DNA from 2 places in the Brevibacillus sp. HB1.3 genome. Region 2 is predicted to be linked to the other one. Evidence: riboswitches for the same ligand, from Rfam matches in the RefSeq annotation. Region 2 holds a riboswitch; the other holds the start of a gene.

Region 1 (8,105 bases), on a different contig from region 2:
ATGACTCGGAAGTAAGCCGGTTTTGGATCATGGGGTTGTTGTTCTCACTGCTGGTGCTCGCTTTTGAATTCTTTATCGAAATACCCGCCGATGCAGATTGGCTGACCGATATGGAGATGGCTTTGTTTTCTGCCAGCTTTACGTTGCTTGCCTTTTATCTGCTCGGACTTACCTTTGCCTTTTCACGCCACCAAAAGGCAGGGAAGATCAATCACCAAATCATCATCTATGTATGGTTGGGTGCGATCTTGTTTCACTTGTTCCTGCTCATCAGCAATTTGTCCAATCAGCATGTGTACAAGGCAGGGATCATTCTATTTTTAGGACCATTGTTTTTAACTGTCTACCATTTTATCACGTACTTGGCAGCTTTGCGCGAAGAGCGTGAGGAGCAGGAGGCAGCTACGACAGCTACGCTCGAGCGTACGGCCTACCAGATGATCCTGGAGGGTGGGCGTGTATACAGCGAGCTGAGTCGCCTGAAAACAGAATATCCAGAAGTGGAGCAAATGCTTCGTGCCAACGATTTTCACGATAAACTGGAGCGCTATGCTTTGGAAATGCAGCAGTATTTGCAGGTGAAGCATTTTGAGCGTAAAGACGTGGAGCTCTTGGAGGGTCACTATTATTTCTTGGAAAACTTGCTGAGCTTGGCGAAACAACATCCGGGAATAATCGAGTCCCGCGTATATAGCCGCCGAGGTGACAATTGATGGGTACAAAGGAGAGGGAAGCGGATGTTTTGGAAAAAAGACAAAGGCCTGGCAGAAAAAGAGACAGCAGCGACGACAGCCACAACCACCACAACCACAATGACAGGACAGCAAGACGTATGGAAACATGAGCTTCGCGGTCTTTACGAACAGATGGGTGCAATCCTTGCTTCAGACCAAGCGATGAACGCCGATTCCGATCAAATGGTGCGATTGGTGACGAGGATGAAGCGTGCCGTAGAGAATATCCAGGCCATTAATGAGCGGGATGATGAATCTGCGAACCAGTTGTCGGTTCGAGGAGAGCGCCTGACAGACATCTGTAAACAGTCGGTAGCGCGTGCAGATGAAGGCAAGAAGGCTATGACGGACGTTGTGGAAGTCATGAGCCTGCTCGACAAAGAATCGGTTCATACGTCCAAGTCCATGAGCCGCTTGGAAGAGCGTTCTTCGGAAATTACGAGTATTGTCAAGGTAATCAGCGACATTACGAATCAGACTAACCTTCTCGCTCTGAATGCAGCGATAGAAGCTGCACGTGCGGGGGAACAAGGCCGAGGCTTTGCTGTGGTAGCAGATGAAGTACGGAAGCTGGCAGAGATGACAGCGAACTCGACCAAGACGATTGCAGAATTAATCGGAAAGATTCAAGAAGAAATCAAAGAAGCATTGTCCAACAGTGAAAAAAGCAGCAGTGCGATCAAAAATGGACTTTCCATCAGCAAGGATGCTGCACAGAAGACGGATCAGATCGCGAACGCTTTCCAGGTACTGAACGTCGAAGTGGCGGGTGTGATGGAAATCATCGCGCATCAAAAGCGTTTTGCTGACGATGTGTCCCAGCAGGTAAGTGAGGCAAAGGGCTTGCTGGATGAGCTGAATGAAGGCATGACCAAGCACGTAAGAGACGCCAACGCGGTAGAGCAAATGCTCGCGACGAGCGTAAAGGATGTCAAAAAGTTATTGTGATCATGAGGAAGAAAAATCAGGAGTCCGTATCCAAGCGATGCGGACTTTTTGATATTTGTTCTTTCCTTTCACGAAATATTTACATGTTAACGTTTGACTATTCGAAATGGAGTACTATAATCAAAGTAGGTTTCTCCATATCTTTCCTTTTTTCGACAAAATCCTATCAGCATTCGCTATGAATGGGCAAACCCATTGAAAAGTGGGGACGCAAAGCCACGGGCCTAATGTACACGTTACGATGGCAGCCGGGTTGCCAACGAGCAGTGTATTTTGCTGTTTTAGTTTTACGGCTCCTTTCATGCGAAAGGGGCCTATTTATTTTACAAAAGGGAGTGGTTGTAGCATGTCAATCCTTCAAACACTGGACAAGCAGTACATCAATGGGGAGTGGCGCGACGGACTTGGCGCGAAGACATTGCAAGATATCAACCCTTACAACGGGGAAGTCATCGCAGAATTCAAAATGGCAAATCTGGAGGATATCGACGCGGCTTACAAGGCGGCAGCCAGCGCGAAAAAAGAGTGGGATGAAGTGAATGCCTATACCAAATCCCGAATGTTGGAGCGTGCTGTTCGCTTTATCGAAGAGCATGAAGAAGAAATCATTCAGATCATCATTCGTGAACTAGGTGGAACCCGACTGAAGGCATTTTTTGAGATCGGGCTTGTGAAGGATATTATTCGAGAGGCGGCTACGTTCCCGGTACGCATGGAAGGAAAAATTCTCCCTTCTCCCGTAGACGGAAAGGAAAATCGCTTGTATCGGATTCCCGCAGGAGTTGTCGGCGTCATCAGTCCGTTCAACTTCCCGTTCTATTTGTCGATGAAGTCCGTAGCTCCAGCTCTTGGCGCGGGTAACGGTGTCGTCCTCAAACCGCATGAGCACACGCCAATCACGGGTGGGACTCTCATCGCGAAAATTTTTGAAGAAGTAGGTCTGCCCAAAGGCTTGATCAACGTCGTTGTAACGGATATTGCTGAAATTGGCGATGGATTTGTCTCCCACCCGATTCCGCGCATCCTTTCGTTTACAGGCTCTAGCCAAGTAGGAAGCCATATCGCGCAAGTGGCAGCGAAGCATTTCAAGAAGGCGATTTTGGAGCTAGGTGGCAACAGTGCCCTGATTGTTTTGGAGGATGCGGATCTTACGTATGCCGTCAATGCAGCCGTATTCAGCCGCTTTACCCACCAAGGTCAGATTTGCATGTCGGCTAACCGGGTTCTGGTTCACCAAGATGTATACGATAAATTCCTTGATCTGTATGTGGAAAAAGTATCTGGACTCAAGGTAGGCGACCCAAATGATCCAGACACGGTAATCGGTCCACTTATCAATCAACGGCAAGTCGCCAACCTGATGGCAACGGTCGATGAGGCGATACGTGAAGGAGCCGTTCCTGCACTGAAAGGGGAAGTGAAAGGAAACGTGGTCGAGCCGATTGTTTTGACAGGAGTGACCACAGACATGTCGATTGCATCCAAAGAGTTGTTTGGTCCTGCTGTTTGCATCATGTCGTTTGCTTCCGAGGAAGAAGCAATTCGCATGGCGAACGAGACACCCTTTGGATTGTCCGGGGCGATTCATACCCGCGATCTGGAGAGAGGTGCCCAGATGGCCAAGCGCATTGAGACGGGCATGATTCATATCAACGATGGAACGATCAATGACGAACCAATTGTGGCGTTCGGCGGTGAAAAGCATTCCGGATTGGGACGCTTGAATGGTCAATGGAGCCTAGAAGAGTTTACTACGCTAAAATGGATTTCGGTTCAGCACAAAAAGCGTCAATTTCCGTACTAATGCTAGCAAAAGATAGAGGTGAAGAGGGTCATGAACGGATACGAAGGATGGAATGAAACAGAAGCCTCCGAAAAGGGGAAAAATGCAGAACTTCTCGAGGCTTTCATCAAGGTTGCTCCCTATTTAAATGATTTGCTCAACGATGACATTACCATTGGGGTCTACGACACGGAAAAGCTATTGCGCAATGTGCCTGCCCAAACATTTGCTCTGCAGGTAAAGCCAGGTGATCCACTCCAGGAAGGGGATGTGATCACCAACGCGATTCGAAAAAACACCAAGCAGGCGATGATGGTTCCCAAGGAATTATTTGGTTTTCCTCTCGTCGCACGGGCGATCCCCTTGCATGATCACACGGGAAAAGTTATCGGCGGTGTCGGCATTGGTTCGAGTATGGAGCGAGCCAATGAGCTGTATGAAATTGCCGCAAATCTCTCGAGCGTCGTCGAGCAGGTCAGTGCCACCACACACGAGATGGCCGTGCAGATCGGGAATTTGAACGAGCAAATGAAGGCAATCTCAGAGCAAGCCAATGATGTGAGCCAAAGTACGACTGAGATTGAGCAAATTACACTCGCCGTGAAAAAAATTGCTGATCAAAGTAACATTTTGGGACTGAATGCGAGCATTGAGGCTGCGAGAGTAGGGGATGCAGGGCGTGGATTCGCTGTCGTCGCGAATGAGGTTCGCAATATGGCGACAGATTCACGGACGAATGCAGACAAAATCAAGCAAACCACGGATTCCATCCGGGATTTGATAACCCTGCTACAAAATTCGATTGAATTGATTAATCAAACCATGGAGAGTCAGGCAGCCGCTACGGAGGAAATTTCTGCGACGATGGTCGAAGTGAGCGACAATACGAATAAGCTGGCAGGGCTTGCCCAAGAAGTATTTGAAATAAAGTAAGCTCATATATGTAACGAAATTCCCCTCTCAGGAGTCTAACTCTAGAGAGGGGAATTTTTCCTTTCGTTCTTATTTGTGGTGGGTAGTGGTTGCTCCAGCATATAGCGATACACCGGTACTTCATCGCCCTTTTCAACGGGCAGGAAGTTAAACGTGACGTAGCTGTCCACTGATTCCGGTTCCAGGGCCAACGCAATGAAGTTTGCGTTTGGCTGGGCCATGCTGAACACGTAACTACCCGCAGGAAAGGTTTTCGTTGTTTCTGTTACATTTGCAGTCACTTGATTGGTGAAATGCCCATTCTCGTATATCGTATTCACCTTGTTTTCCAAAATGGTGTAGCTTTCTACCGCTATGGTCGTTTCTTTTGATAGCTTGCTTACCGAAACACCGAGCAGTTCCAGCTTGGCTGCAACGTCATGGTAGCCAGGAGGCATGAGATAAGCAGTGGGGCGCTCACGTTCGAGTACGGGATAGGCATCCGTAGAGCTTACCCAGTCGATGGGGGTAGACACTTTTTTTGCTGTAGCGAGATCGACTACTTCGAGAGATTGACCCGGTATTCGCTTATTCTCACTCAGGATAATGAGTTTGTCGTTGTCGTTTGCCTTTTTGCCTTTTTCCGTGATTTCTGCGCGTGCCTGGGCCACGGCGGACTTGATTGCTTTGGCGTTGGCCGCTGTTGATTGAATGACAGCAGCGTGCGTGATGGCCTGACTGTATACACGTCGTTCAAAATCGGCGCGTCCAATGCCGATACCGCGTGTTTCCACCAAAAACGTTAACGTGTTTTTCAATCCCAAGGCATTGCGTCCGATTCTGGTCTCTGTGCTGCCTTCTGTTGCGGTCACTTTTCCGTCCTTGCCTTTTGCCAGCGTATAGTAAGCGTGATGAGAAAGTTGCTCCTTGTCGAGTGCTTTTTGAACGTCAGCCAAGAGCAGGTTGTCTGACATTTTGCGCAGGTTGGTGGGAATATTCAAGTTTTTCGCAGAGGAGATCAGAACATCGTAGGAAGAGATCGCGCCTTTTTCTCCAACATCGCGAAGCTGGCTGGAAGAGACGCCGTATTCGTGGGCATCAAGCACGACATCAGGTTGATAGGTAGTAAGGGCTTGGTGAACCGCTTGCACCTCTGGATATTCTACCTTCATGTAGTCGCGGTTGGCATCCAGCTCTGTCGCGATGTAGCGTTTGAATTGGTAGGAGCCATCCGGGTTGATACGAGGAACAATCGCAACGTTTACGTGATCTAGAAGGTTGGTCCCAAGCTTTCCCTCTGCCAGCCATTTGGCGATCACAAGAGTAGATTCACCAGCGGAGGGCTCATTCCCGTGGATTTGTGCCTGTAGCCAGATGAGTGGCTTCTCATTGGTTTGTTTGAGCTTGCTGTGGTCTTTACTGAATAGCAGCAGGGGGATATCTCGACCTTCCAATGATGTACCGATGGATAGCAGCTGGATTTCCTTGTTGTCTGCAACCAATTTGCTTATGTAAGCCATCATTTCTTCCTGGGACGTAAAAGCTTCTTTTCCTTCTTGGAAGCCGGGAGTATCAAACTGGATAGTTGGCTTGGGAAACAAGTTCTCAATCTGTGCGGGTTGTACATAGGTTGGCCCGATTCCGTAATAAGGAATGTGGGTTTGTGGTTCAGCTTGGGTGATTGAGGGGCTGGTGAACAGAGATATTACGAGTGCTGTAGAAACAACGTAGCGTACTTTCTTGTCCATAAATTCTCTCCTGCGTAATAGAAGTAGACACCTATGGTTAATTTATCAGATTATTTTTAAAATAATAATCACTACGAAATATTCATTTTAAAGTAGGACTTTCGGTTCTCCTTTACTAGAATTGGGGGATGACATGGTCAGAAAAATCAGCAGAATGCTCCTTTTGATGACGGCCATCGCCGTATGTAGTATCCTTCCGAGCGATATTTCTGCAAATGAATGGAAAAAACCAATAGAAACAGAGAATGTTGAGCACCTGAATGGCGCGATTCACCAAAAACAAGAATTTCGATTCTCAGATGGTGCCACGTATTGGGCCCATAAAATGACAGGTCAGCGCAATATGATGCCCTACGTTTTCACCATACCCATTCAGGGTAACAGTCAGAACATGATGTTCCGCTACCGAGCCTATGATGAGTCGAAGAAACCGTATTGGAAGGTTATCACGCTTGATCAAGTCCAGACCCTTCCGATTTCCGCTGGTTTCGTCGAGACAGAGGGCAGGTATATTTGGTTAGGTAAGCCCATTACCTACGTGGATAAAGGTAGAGCCACGATTGAAGAAAAGCCGGCATTGGCGTTGCCAGTCGAAGTAAAACAGACGCCTTCTGGTGTCGAGCTTGTGGTCAAGCTGCCGATGAAAGCAGGCTTTATCAGCGAAATGTGGGCGCTCGATTCGAGAGAACCGCTCGTTCCTTGGGGAGAAAAAATGTTTGACAGCATCTGGCTTAACTTGGACGTTACGGAAAATGCAAAATGGCTGTACGATGGGTATTACTTTCAAAGCCCTTCTACGTATGAGCCGACTTCCGAGGCCTCCTTTTGGCGGATTCCCGAAAATTATGTCCTTCGCTCCTTTTTATATACAGGTGGAAGCAATGCTGCCCGGGATATGGGCTATGTGATGCTGAAAGCAAGCTTGAAACAGCAGGAGCCTGAGGGGTACTGGAAGACGCAGCCGCGTTCTACGTGGTTAAGTGACGATTACGGGATACCAGAGGGCTTTTACGATACGAGATTCAGCACAGGAGCGGCTGATCTGATGCTGCGGGGCTGTGATCAGTATCAAGAAAAGGACTTTTGCCAAGCGGCGAAAAAATATGCTTCTTATTTTCACAATCATGCAGCCATGAACCGTTTGGTCGTCGCTGGTGTACAGCAAGGCTGGATGATTCCCGACTACGCGACAGCAACGAATCCGATGATTCGGACACACGTTTCTTTGAATCATCAATTGGCCGAAATTAATTTTCTCTACAAAAGCTACATGCAATTCGGCGATCGGACTGACAAAGATTTAGCAGATACGATGCTCTACGGTGTCGTAAACCTTGGATCGCAGTGGATTCTCGAAAATGGCGATTTGCATTATGCCTATTTTCCAGATGGAACATTCGGCAGGAAGGACTATCCGTACTTGACCTACAATGACTTGGTCGAAACCCGGCGTCTGTACCGTCAACTGCATGGGATAGATGAGATGACGCTTGCCATGTTGATTGACAGTAAATTGATGTGGATGGAGCTGAATAATGTTCAGTATCGGTAAGAAAATAGAAGGTATGGATATGGAAATGTGACCCGTACGAATGGATGATATCGATCATGAAGTATGTAAGAAGAATCGAGGATAAAATACGTTAGGATTGCAGAAGCCGTTTCCCTGTGAGCTTCAGGGAAGCGGCTTCTTAACTATAGTTGGTGGATTATTTCGCAATGGTACATGAACCTTGGTCATGTGTTGCGCTTTTCAAAGGAAAGTAGTCTTCTCGTTTTTTTCAAATGCGTTGATGCTCCCAATACAACGTCCCATTCTTTCGTACCACAAGCAGTGCATCGATACCGTTGACGCTTTACCGATATCTCAATGACTTCATTATTGATGAGGTCTTTGTAAATTTGGTGTTTATTATCAGATTTGTGAAAGTTCCCATTCCCACAATGAAAGCAAATGATAGGGGCTACAATTGTAAAATT
Region 2 (8,105 bases):
CAGATATAAACCAAAGTTGGTCTTGGGAATGGGAGAGTAGGTGACAACGTATTCCTTGCCATTGTCCGAGTAGCTGTATGAGCCCTTTTCCGTTTTTCCTGATTGAAGGATTTCCATCAATGGTTGCGGCAGAGCGGATTCCGCAAGCGGTTTTCCGATCAGATCCTGGGTAGGATGGTACTGAATTTGGTTCTTGTTATCAACGAGAATCGGATAACCATCGTTGCCTACTTTCAAATCTTTGAGAAAGGTAGCTGTGAAGTCATCTACATTGACGAGCCCGGTCAAGACACCAAGCTTCTCGTTGTTTTTCCCTTTTACAGGGGAAGCGACGATAATAGAGCGATTGCCGGTTGTCTTCGCAACAAGAACATCGGAGAAGCTGGGCTTGTCCTGCATACCGTCTTTGAAGAATTGGCGCTCGCCTAAATTGATACCAACGCTTTTGGGGAACGTATCAGCCGTTACTTTTCCATCGCTTGCGATAAACGTATTTCCGTCATACAGTTTCATTTCCTCGGTAAACTTGCGGATAAATTCATTTTTTGCCGCTGCATCATCGGATTGAATATCCGAGGTGCGGGCTAAAACTTGTATTTCTGTCATACGCCGGTCCAGATATTGATCCATCGCTATGGCTGTACTGGAAGTAAGGTCAACATAGGATGATTTTTGTTTATCAATCAGAATGGATGAAAAGCTGTTCGTGATAAACAAAGAAACGGCAGTAAGTGGAATGACAGCCACAATGAGAAACCAAAGGATCATTTTGTTCCTGAGCTTGTTGAACAAAAACATAGGTTTTTCCACTCCTAATCCGTGATTGCGAAATAGAAACAGGCAGACTGCTGAGATGAACTCAGCAGTCTGACAAAATATTAATAGCCCATTGCTGCGCCTTCACCGCGAGGGTCAGCACCGCCAAATTTTACATTGGTTTGCGGGTCAATCAGGATTGCGCCGGACTGTCCCATCGCGTCGGTATAGGCTGCTTCCAGCTTTTCAACTGGATGTCCACGTTTTATTAACTCGTCCAGGACTTCTTGAGGGATGCGGCTTTCCACCTTGAGATTGTTGGAAGCAGATCCCCAGTTGCGTCCATGCAGCCATCTTGGCGCTTCGATTGCGTCTTGCACGCTGAAACCAAAGTCGACGATGCGTGTGACGAGAGCGGCTTGCGTTTGCGGCTGTCCTTCTCCCCCTTGTGTTCCGTAAAGAAGATAAGGCTTGTCCCCTTTAAAGAGCATAGCTGGGTTAATGGTGTGGAAGGTACGTTTTCCTGGTTCCAAGTGATTGATGTGTTTGGAATCCAAAGAGAAATAGCTTCCGCGGTTTTGCAAAAGGACACCCGTATCTTTCGCTACGATGCCGGAACCCCAGTCAAAGTAGTGACTCTGAATGATGGACACGGCATTTCCATCTTTGTCGACGATCCCGAACCAGGTTGTATCGCCTTTTGGATCAAGCGGTTCTACGGATTTGGCGGCTTGCTTCATATCAATGCGCGCAGCTAAATCTTTTCCGTGCTGCTTGGACAACAGCTCATCCACAGGGATATCCGCAAAGGCAGGGTCAGTCAGCCATTTGTCGCGGTCAGCAAAAGCTTGTTTGGTAGCTTCCACAATCGTGTGGTAGTAATCGGGTGTTCCTTCACCCATGCTCTTGAGGTCAAAGTTGTTTAAAACATTAAGAATAGAGAGCGATGCCATCCCTTGGGAGTTAGGCGGAACGTTATACGCTTTGTAACCGCGGTAGTCTACCGTAATGGGATCTGCCCAAGTGGAGGTATGCTTTTCAAAATCTTTCAACGTGAGCAATCCGCCGTTGGCTTTCATGTCTGCAACGATTTTTTTAGCAACCTCACCTTTATAAAAACCGTCAGCGCCTTTTTTCGCAATGATTCGCAAAGTATTGGCGAGATCCTTTTGTTTGAGAATTTCGCCTGCTGCATAAGGATCGCCGTTGGGCTTCAGGAATGTTTTGCGGAATCCATCAAAACGTTGAAGATTCTTCAAGTCATTGTCAGTTGGATCTGTCGCGTATTTTGTCCAATATACTTGGTTGGGGGAGACGGGATATCCGTTCTCGGCGTATCCAATGGCAGGCTCCAGCAGTCTGTTCCATTGAAGCTTACTGTTGCCCATGCTTTTATGAGCGTAGTTGTACGCCTCCCACCAGCCGGAGACGACACCAGGGACAGTGTTTGCGGACTCATAACCGCGGGACGGGATTTTTTCGTAGCCTTTGCCTTTGTAATAGTCGATGGTTGCCTTTTCGCCTGCGCGACCACTGCCGTTCAGCGCTTTCAGCTCTTTTGTTTTGGCATTGTAAATGAGCCAGAAGTTATCTCCGCCAATGGTTGTGTAATGAGGATAGACAACAGCTAAGGTGGAAGCGGCTGTAATAGCAGCATCTACTGCATTTCCACCGTCTTCCAAGGTTTTCAGGGCCGCAGCCGTAGCCAGGTAGTGAGGAGTCGTCACCATTGCGTTCGGTGACATCGATGTTGGACGGTTAGCAGCTTGTGCTCCAGAGAATGTTGATACCCCGATGACAGCAGTCAGCGCGACGGTCGAGAGTTTCTTCCAGAATGACATTCCTATGAAACCTCCTTCATGATGAAAAAGAATAATGATTCATTAAACCGGCTATCCGCTGTTGCCTCACCTCCTTTAAAAGTTAAAAATACACAAACATACAAAAGTAGACAAAAATAGACATTATGAGCGCAAAAAAAGACCAATGATATAGGATCATTGGTCGCGTCCTACATCAATACTTCGGTAGCTGGCAAGCGTGTCCGCTGTTGCGGAGGTAGCCCCTGTAGCTTTGCGTCGCCGGATTTCCCCGGGTATGCCGTTTCGATATCAATGGGTGAAGCATAAAATGACACATATACTGATGCAATCGTTGTGGGAAAATGTTCCTAAAACTCCGTTTGCCAATAATATAGACTATTTACCATTTGTGGTAAATAAGAAAAATATTTTAATCCGGAAAAATAGTTAGGAATGCTATGTATTTTTCGAAAGATATTCACACACCTCCTGGGGCAAAGCTGCTTATGATGATAAAAAGGCACATTTGCCAAGGAGTGAAACAAAGACCATGATGCATCCCGATACAGAATTGCGCTATATCAACGATGAGATCGGGTACGGTGTGTTTGCGACAAGGTTTATCCCAAAAGGAACGATTGTATGGGCACAGGATGATTTGGACCAAGTATTGGACCCTGCATTTGTGGAAAGACTTGACTCATTACGAAAACAGGACGTACAAAAATATTCGTTTAAGAACCAGTTCGGAAAGTACATTCTTTGTTGGGATAAGGCAAGGTACGTGAACCACAGCTTTCATGCGAATTGTGTGCCGACCATGTATGATATGGAATTGGCTGCAAGGGATGTTTTTCCGGGCGAAGAGCTGACTGATGATTATGGAACGTTAAATTTGGATGAACCTTTTGAGTGTTTGCCCGAGTCCGACACGGACCGCTCCCGTGTAATGCCCGATGATTTGCTTCGGTATTACCCGCAGTGGGATCGGATTGCAGCGGAAGCATTCCAACGGTTCAATCATGTTGAACAGCCTTTGCTGCATCTGATCCCCCCGAAGCATCTCGAAACGATTCGTGGGATCACGGAGCAGCGCTTAGCCATTGATTCTGTTATTCACCTGTATTGCAGGTCACAATGGCAAACGGGGCAGCAATGGGAGACGTGAGCGGGTCGGTCAACGACCCGATTTTGTTGAACTCTGGGTTGAGAATCAGTATTATGGAATGTAAAGGTGAAGTGAAAGGTTGATTTCATTGGAAAACAAGGTAGCGGCATCCAATTTTATCCGCAATATCATGATTGATGACTTGCAAGAGGGCAAAGTAAAGGAAATCATTACCCGCTTTCCCCCAGAACCGAACGGGTATCTTCATATTGGACATGCAAAAGCGATCTGCCTCAACTTTGAGTTGGCACGAGAATTTTCCGGCAAGGCCAACCTGCGTTTTGACGATACTAACCCGGTGAAGGAAGATATCGAATACGTAGAGGCTATCAAAAGAGACGTTCAATGGCTTGGCTTCGAATGGGACGGGTTGTTTTTTGCATCTGATTACTTTGAAGAGATGTACAACCGAGCGGTACTGTTGATTAAAAAAGGTCTGGCTTACGTAGACGATCTGTCTCCAGAAGACATGCGTAAAATGCGTGGAACATGGACAGAGCCAGGCACAGATAGTCCGTTCCGCAGCCGGTCTGTGGAGGAAAATCTGGACCTGTTTGCACGTATGCGCCAAGGGGAATTCAAGGACGGGGAAAAGGTGCTGCGTGCGAAAATCGACATGGCTTCGCAGAACTTCAACATGCGTGATCCGGTTCTGTATCGAATCTCCCATGCAACGCATCACAACACGGGCGACAAATGGTGTATTTATCCGATGTACGACTTCGCTCATCCGTTGGAGGATGCTATTGAGGGCGTGACACACTCCCTGTGCTCGCTGGAATTCGAAGATCATCGCCCGTTGTACGACTGGGTAGTCCGCGAGTGCGAGATGGAGAAGGTACCACACCAGTACGAATTTGCTCGCTTGAACCTGACAAACACCGTTATGAGTAAACGCAAGCTGAAACAGCTTGTCGATGAGAATGTAGTAGACGGCTGGGATGACCCGCGCATGCCAACCATCGCAGGCTTCCGTCGTCGCGGCTATACACCGGAAGCGATTCGTACATTCGCTCGTGAAGTAGGGGTAGCGCGCGCGAACAGCACTGTTGACGAGAAAATGCTGGAGTATTTCATCCGTGAGGACCTGAAGCTAAAGGCACCACGTACGATGGCTGTTTTGAATCCGTTGAAGGTCGTCATCACGAACTATCCGGAAGGACAGGTCGAGATGCTCGAAGCGGAGATCAATCCAGAGAACCCAGAGATGGGCAATCGTGAAATTCCGTTCTCCCGCGAAATCTACATTGAGCAGGACGACTTCATGGAAAACCCGCCGAGCAAGTATTTCCGCCTGTTCCCAGGAAATGAAGTACGTCTGAAGCACGCGTATTTCATAAAATGCAATGACGTTGTGAAGGATGCAGAAGGCAACGTGATCGAGATCCATTGCACGTATGACGCTGAGACGAAGAGCGGCAGCGGTTTTACAGGTCGCAAGGTAAAAGGTACGATTCACTGGGTGGATGCGACTCAAGCAGTTCCTGCAGAATTCCGTTTGTACGAGCCACTGATTATGGATGATGAAGATGCAGAGGGCACATTCCTCGACAATGTTAACCCGAATTCGTTGGAAGTGCTGCAAGGCTATGTGGAGCCAAATATGAAAGAAACCAAGCCTCAAGACAAGTATCAATTTTTCCGTCATGGCTATTTCAATGTCGATCCGAAGCATACGACAGATGATAAGCTCGTATTCAACCGGATTGTATCATTGAAGAGTTCCTTTGAACTGCCAAAAGCATAGGAAATACTCATATAAATCAAGCGCTGCTGTGCATGGAGAACCCGTGTGCAGTGGCGCTTTTTTCTTTCGTGATTATAAATTGACGTGTATAATTATTCTGTTACAAAAAGGGGGACAGGCAGTGAACGGGAGAGCAGAACTAACACGTAGTTTGAAGTTGCGGCATATTGTCGTAATTGGACTGGGCTACATGGCCCCGATGGCCGTTTTTGACACCTTTGGCATTGTTTCTGGAGAAACGGGGGGGCACGTTCCTGCTGCTTATGCAGTCACACTTCTTGCAATCCTGTTTACGGCAGCAAGCTACGGAAAGATGGTACGGCTATTCCCATCAGCAGGGACCGCATATACGTATACGCAGCAAACGATCCATCCGTATGCCGGATTTCTGGTAGGCTGGGCGTCCTTGCTGGATTATTTGTTTTTACCGATGATTAACGCTTTGTTGACAGGGGTTTACCTATCATCCGTATTTCCTGATGTATCGACTGTATGGTGGATTATAGGATTCATTGTACTGGTGACGGGGTTAAACGTATTTCGCGTAACAGTAACCGCATCCGTCAACTCGATTTTGGTGCTGTTTCAAGTCGTCGTCGTCGTGCTGTTTGCGGGATTGGCAATCCGTGGTCTTATGCAAGGTGACGGGCTTGGGCAAGTATTCAACCTGCGTCCATTTTTGTCACCGGATATGTCTGTCCTTGCACTGCTTTCCGGTGCATCGATTCTTTGTTTTTCCTTCCTTGGCTTTGATGCCGTGACAACGCTCACGGAGGAAACCGTCGATGCGAAAAAGACGATTCCTCGCGGGATTATGCTCGTAGCACTCGCGGGAGGAGCGCTATTTATTACGGCTTCTTATTTCATGCAATCATTATTTCCTGATGTTTCGGTATTATCTGATCCAGAAGCTGCTTCAGCGGAGATTGCGTTGTTTATCGGCGGAACCATTTTTCAATTGGTGTTTTTGGCCGCCGCCTTGTCCTCAACGCTCGCTTCCGGGCTTGTATCCGTCACGAGTGTCACGCGTTTGTTGTACGCAATGGGCAGAGACGGATTTTTGCCGAAGCGCTGGTTCGGTTATGTACATCCGAAGCTGAGAACGCCCGTGCTTAACGTTTTGTTGGTAGGAGCGTTGATGCTGTTTGCTTTGTACATGGATTTGCTAACCGCCACGTCCTTTATTAACTTCGGCGCACTGATCGCCTTTAGCTTTGTAAACATCAGCGTAATGGCGTACTATTTCCGCAAACAAAAGAACAAGTCTATCAAGGATTGGTGGGGCTTCGTGTTGTCTCCACTCATCGGGACAACGTTCATCGCCTTTTTGTGGGTCAACCTAGAAGCAACGTCCATGATGCTGGGCTTGCTATGGAGCTCTGTCGGCCTGATCTACTTGTTGTATTTGGTGAAGGTCAAGAAAACCAATTTGGAAATGGTGAAATTTGAGGAGTAACATGTGAAACACAAAGAGCCCTACGCCATTATTGGATGTAGGGCTACCTTTTTGCGGAAGATTAGACTGCTAATCAATTCTCTTTTGTAGGTAAAATCTTTGATGGGAAAGAGGGCAATCATCGAGTACACCATGTATCTCGTACCCATGTTTTACATAAAAGTCCTTTGCTTGAAAATCAAAAGTATCTAAATGAATCAAATGAATTCCATACTCTCTAGCTGTGTTTTCAATTTCAAGAAGAAGCTTGCTTCCCAATCCGTTCTTTCTCAAATCATCTCTGACCCATAAAGCATCAATGTACAAACATCTCCAAGAATAGTACACACAGTTTATTCCTGCAATGATATTGCCATCTTCATCACGAACGTGTTTATTGATTTTTGAAAAAGGAACAGTCAGTTCAAACGGAACATTCGATTCATTGTATTCAACGATTCTTTGCTCAATAAAACCCGCGTCATCTTTCGTGCTTTCTCTGATTAAATATTGTCCCATGATAACTCCTTTATTTCGTTATCTTGAATATTTGATTAAACGAAACTCCCAGTTCAGCGTTTGACTACTAGTATATCACGGGTGTATGGAAGACACCGTATCACGCGGTTTTGGTAGGAGAAAAACAAGCAGCTCGCAGAGGAAACAGGAGAAATAAGCGAAGATCTTAGGGACACCGACCGAGACGGAGTGCAAAAAGCGAAACAAGCTTTTAAGCGTCCACCTCTGAAACACATCATGAGGGGACCACTTTGGACGCGGTTTCGCTTTTTGCATGGAGTCGTGCAGTCAATCCCCCAGGGGGTGGCCCTAGAATCTGAGCCCTGTTTCCTCCTCACCACGACAGCCTGAACAAAGAGGTATTTACCAACCCTCTTCTAGACGATTAAGTAAAGAGAGAGTAAACTTGGCAAAGGCTTTCGCATGCTCATATTGGCGTGCTGATCCCCAAACGTATTTAGTAAGGAGGCAGGCAAAATGAACGCAGCATTGTTCGCGCAAGTCAATCGTTTGCAGGTAGAAGGGGGCACACTGGAGTACGGTGTAACAGGAAAGCCAGGTGCACCTGCCCTGCTGCTTTTGCATGGCATTCGCAACACCAAGCTACTGTTTGCGCCCATCTTGCCAGCATTGGCAGAGCGATATCGGGTGATCGCGGTAGATATCCGAGGTCACGGG

What was found. A riboswitch is a leader RNA that binds a small molecule or an ion and turns the genes downstream of it on or off. The one in region 2 is predicted to bind cyclic di-GMP.
Region 1: linked by a shared signal. The riboswitch ahead of yfmT (benzaldehyde dehydrogenase) and the one ahead of ggt (gamma-glutamyltransferase) in region 2 are both predicted to bind cyclic di-GMP.

What each region holds. Positions count from the first base shown of each region.
Region 1 covers NZ_JABMIT010000006.1:245,512-253,616, reverse strand. Annotated here, with positions in the region: gene HPY31_RS16340 (hypothetical protein) at 1-713, shown strand, start outside; gene HPY31_RS16335 (methyl-accepting chemotaxis protein) at 738-1,682, shown strand; cyclic di-GMP riboswitch class I at 1,858-1,943, shown strand; gene yfmT (benzaldehyde dehydrogenase) at 2,029-3,486, shown strand; gene HPY31_RS16325 (methyl-accepting chemotaxis protein) at 3,517-4,398, shown strand; gene HPY31_RS16320 (M14 family metallopeptidase) at 4,440-6,125, opposite strand; gene HPY31_RS16315 (hypothetical protein) at 6,259-7,677, shown strand.
Region 2 covers NZ_JABMIT010000002.1:241,813-249,917, reverse strand. Annotated here, with positions in the region: gene HPY31_RS05825 (methyl-accepting chemotaxis protein) at 1-798, opposite strand, end outside; gene ggt (gamma-glutamyltransferase) at 879-2,597, opposite strand; cyclic di-GMP riboswitch class I at 2,780-2,868, opposite strand; gene HPY31_RS05815 (SET domain-containing protein) at 3,109-3,726, shown strand; gene HPY31_RS05810 (glutamine--tRNA ligase/YqeY domain fusion protein) at 3,806-5,473, shown strand; gene HPY31_RS05805 (APC family permease) at 5,595-6,929, shown strand; gene HPY31_RS05800 (GNAT family N-acetyltransferase) at 6,999-7,427, opposite strand; gene HPY31_RS05795 (alpha/beta fold hydrolase) at 7,905-8,105, shown strand, end outside.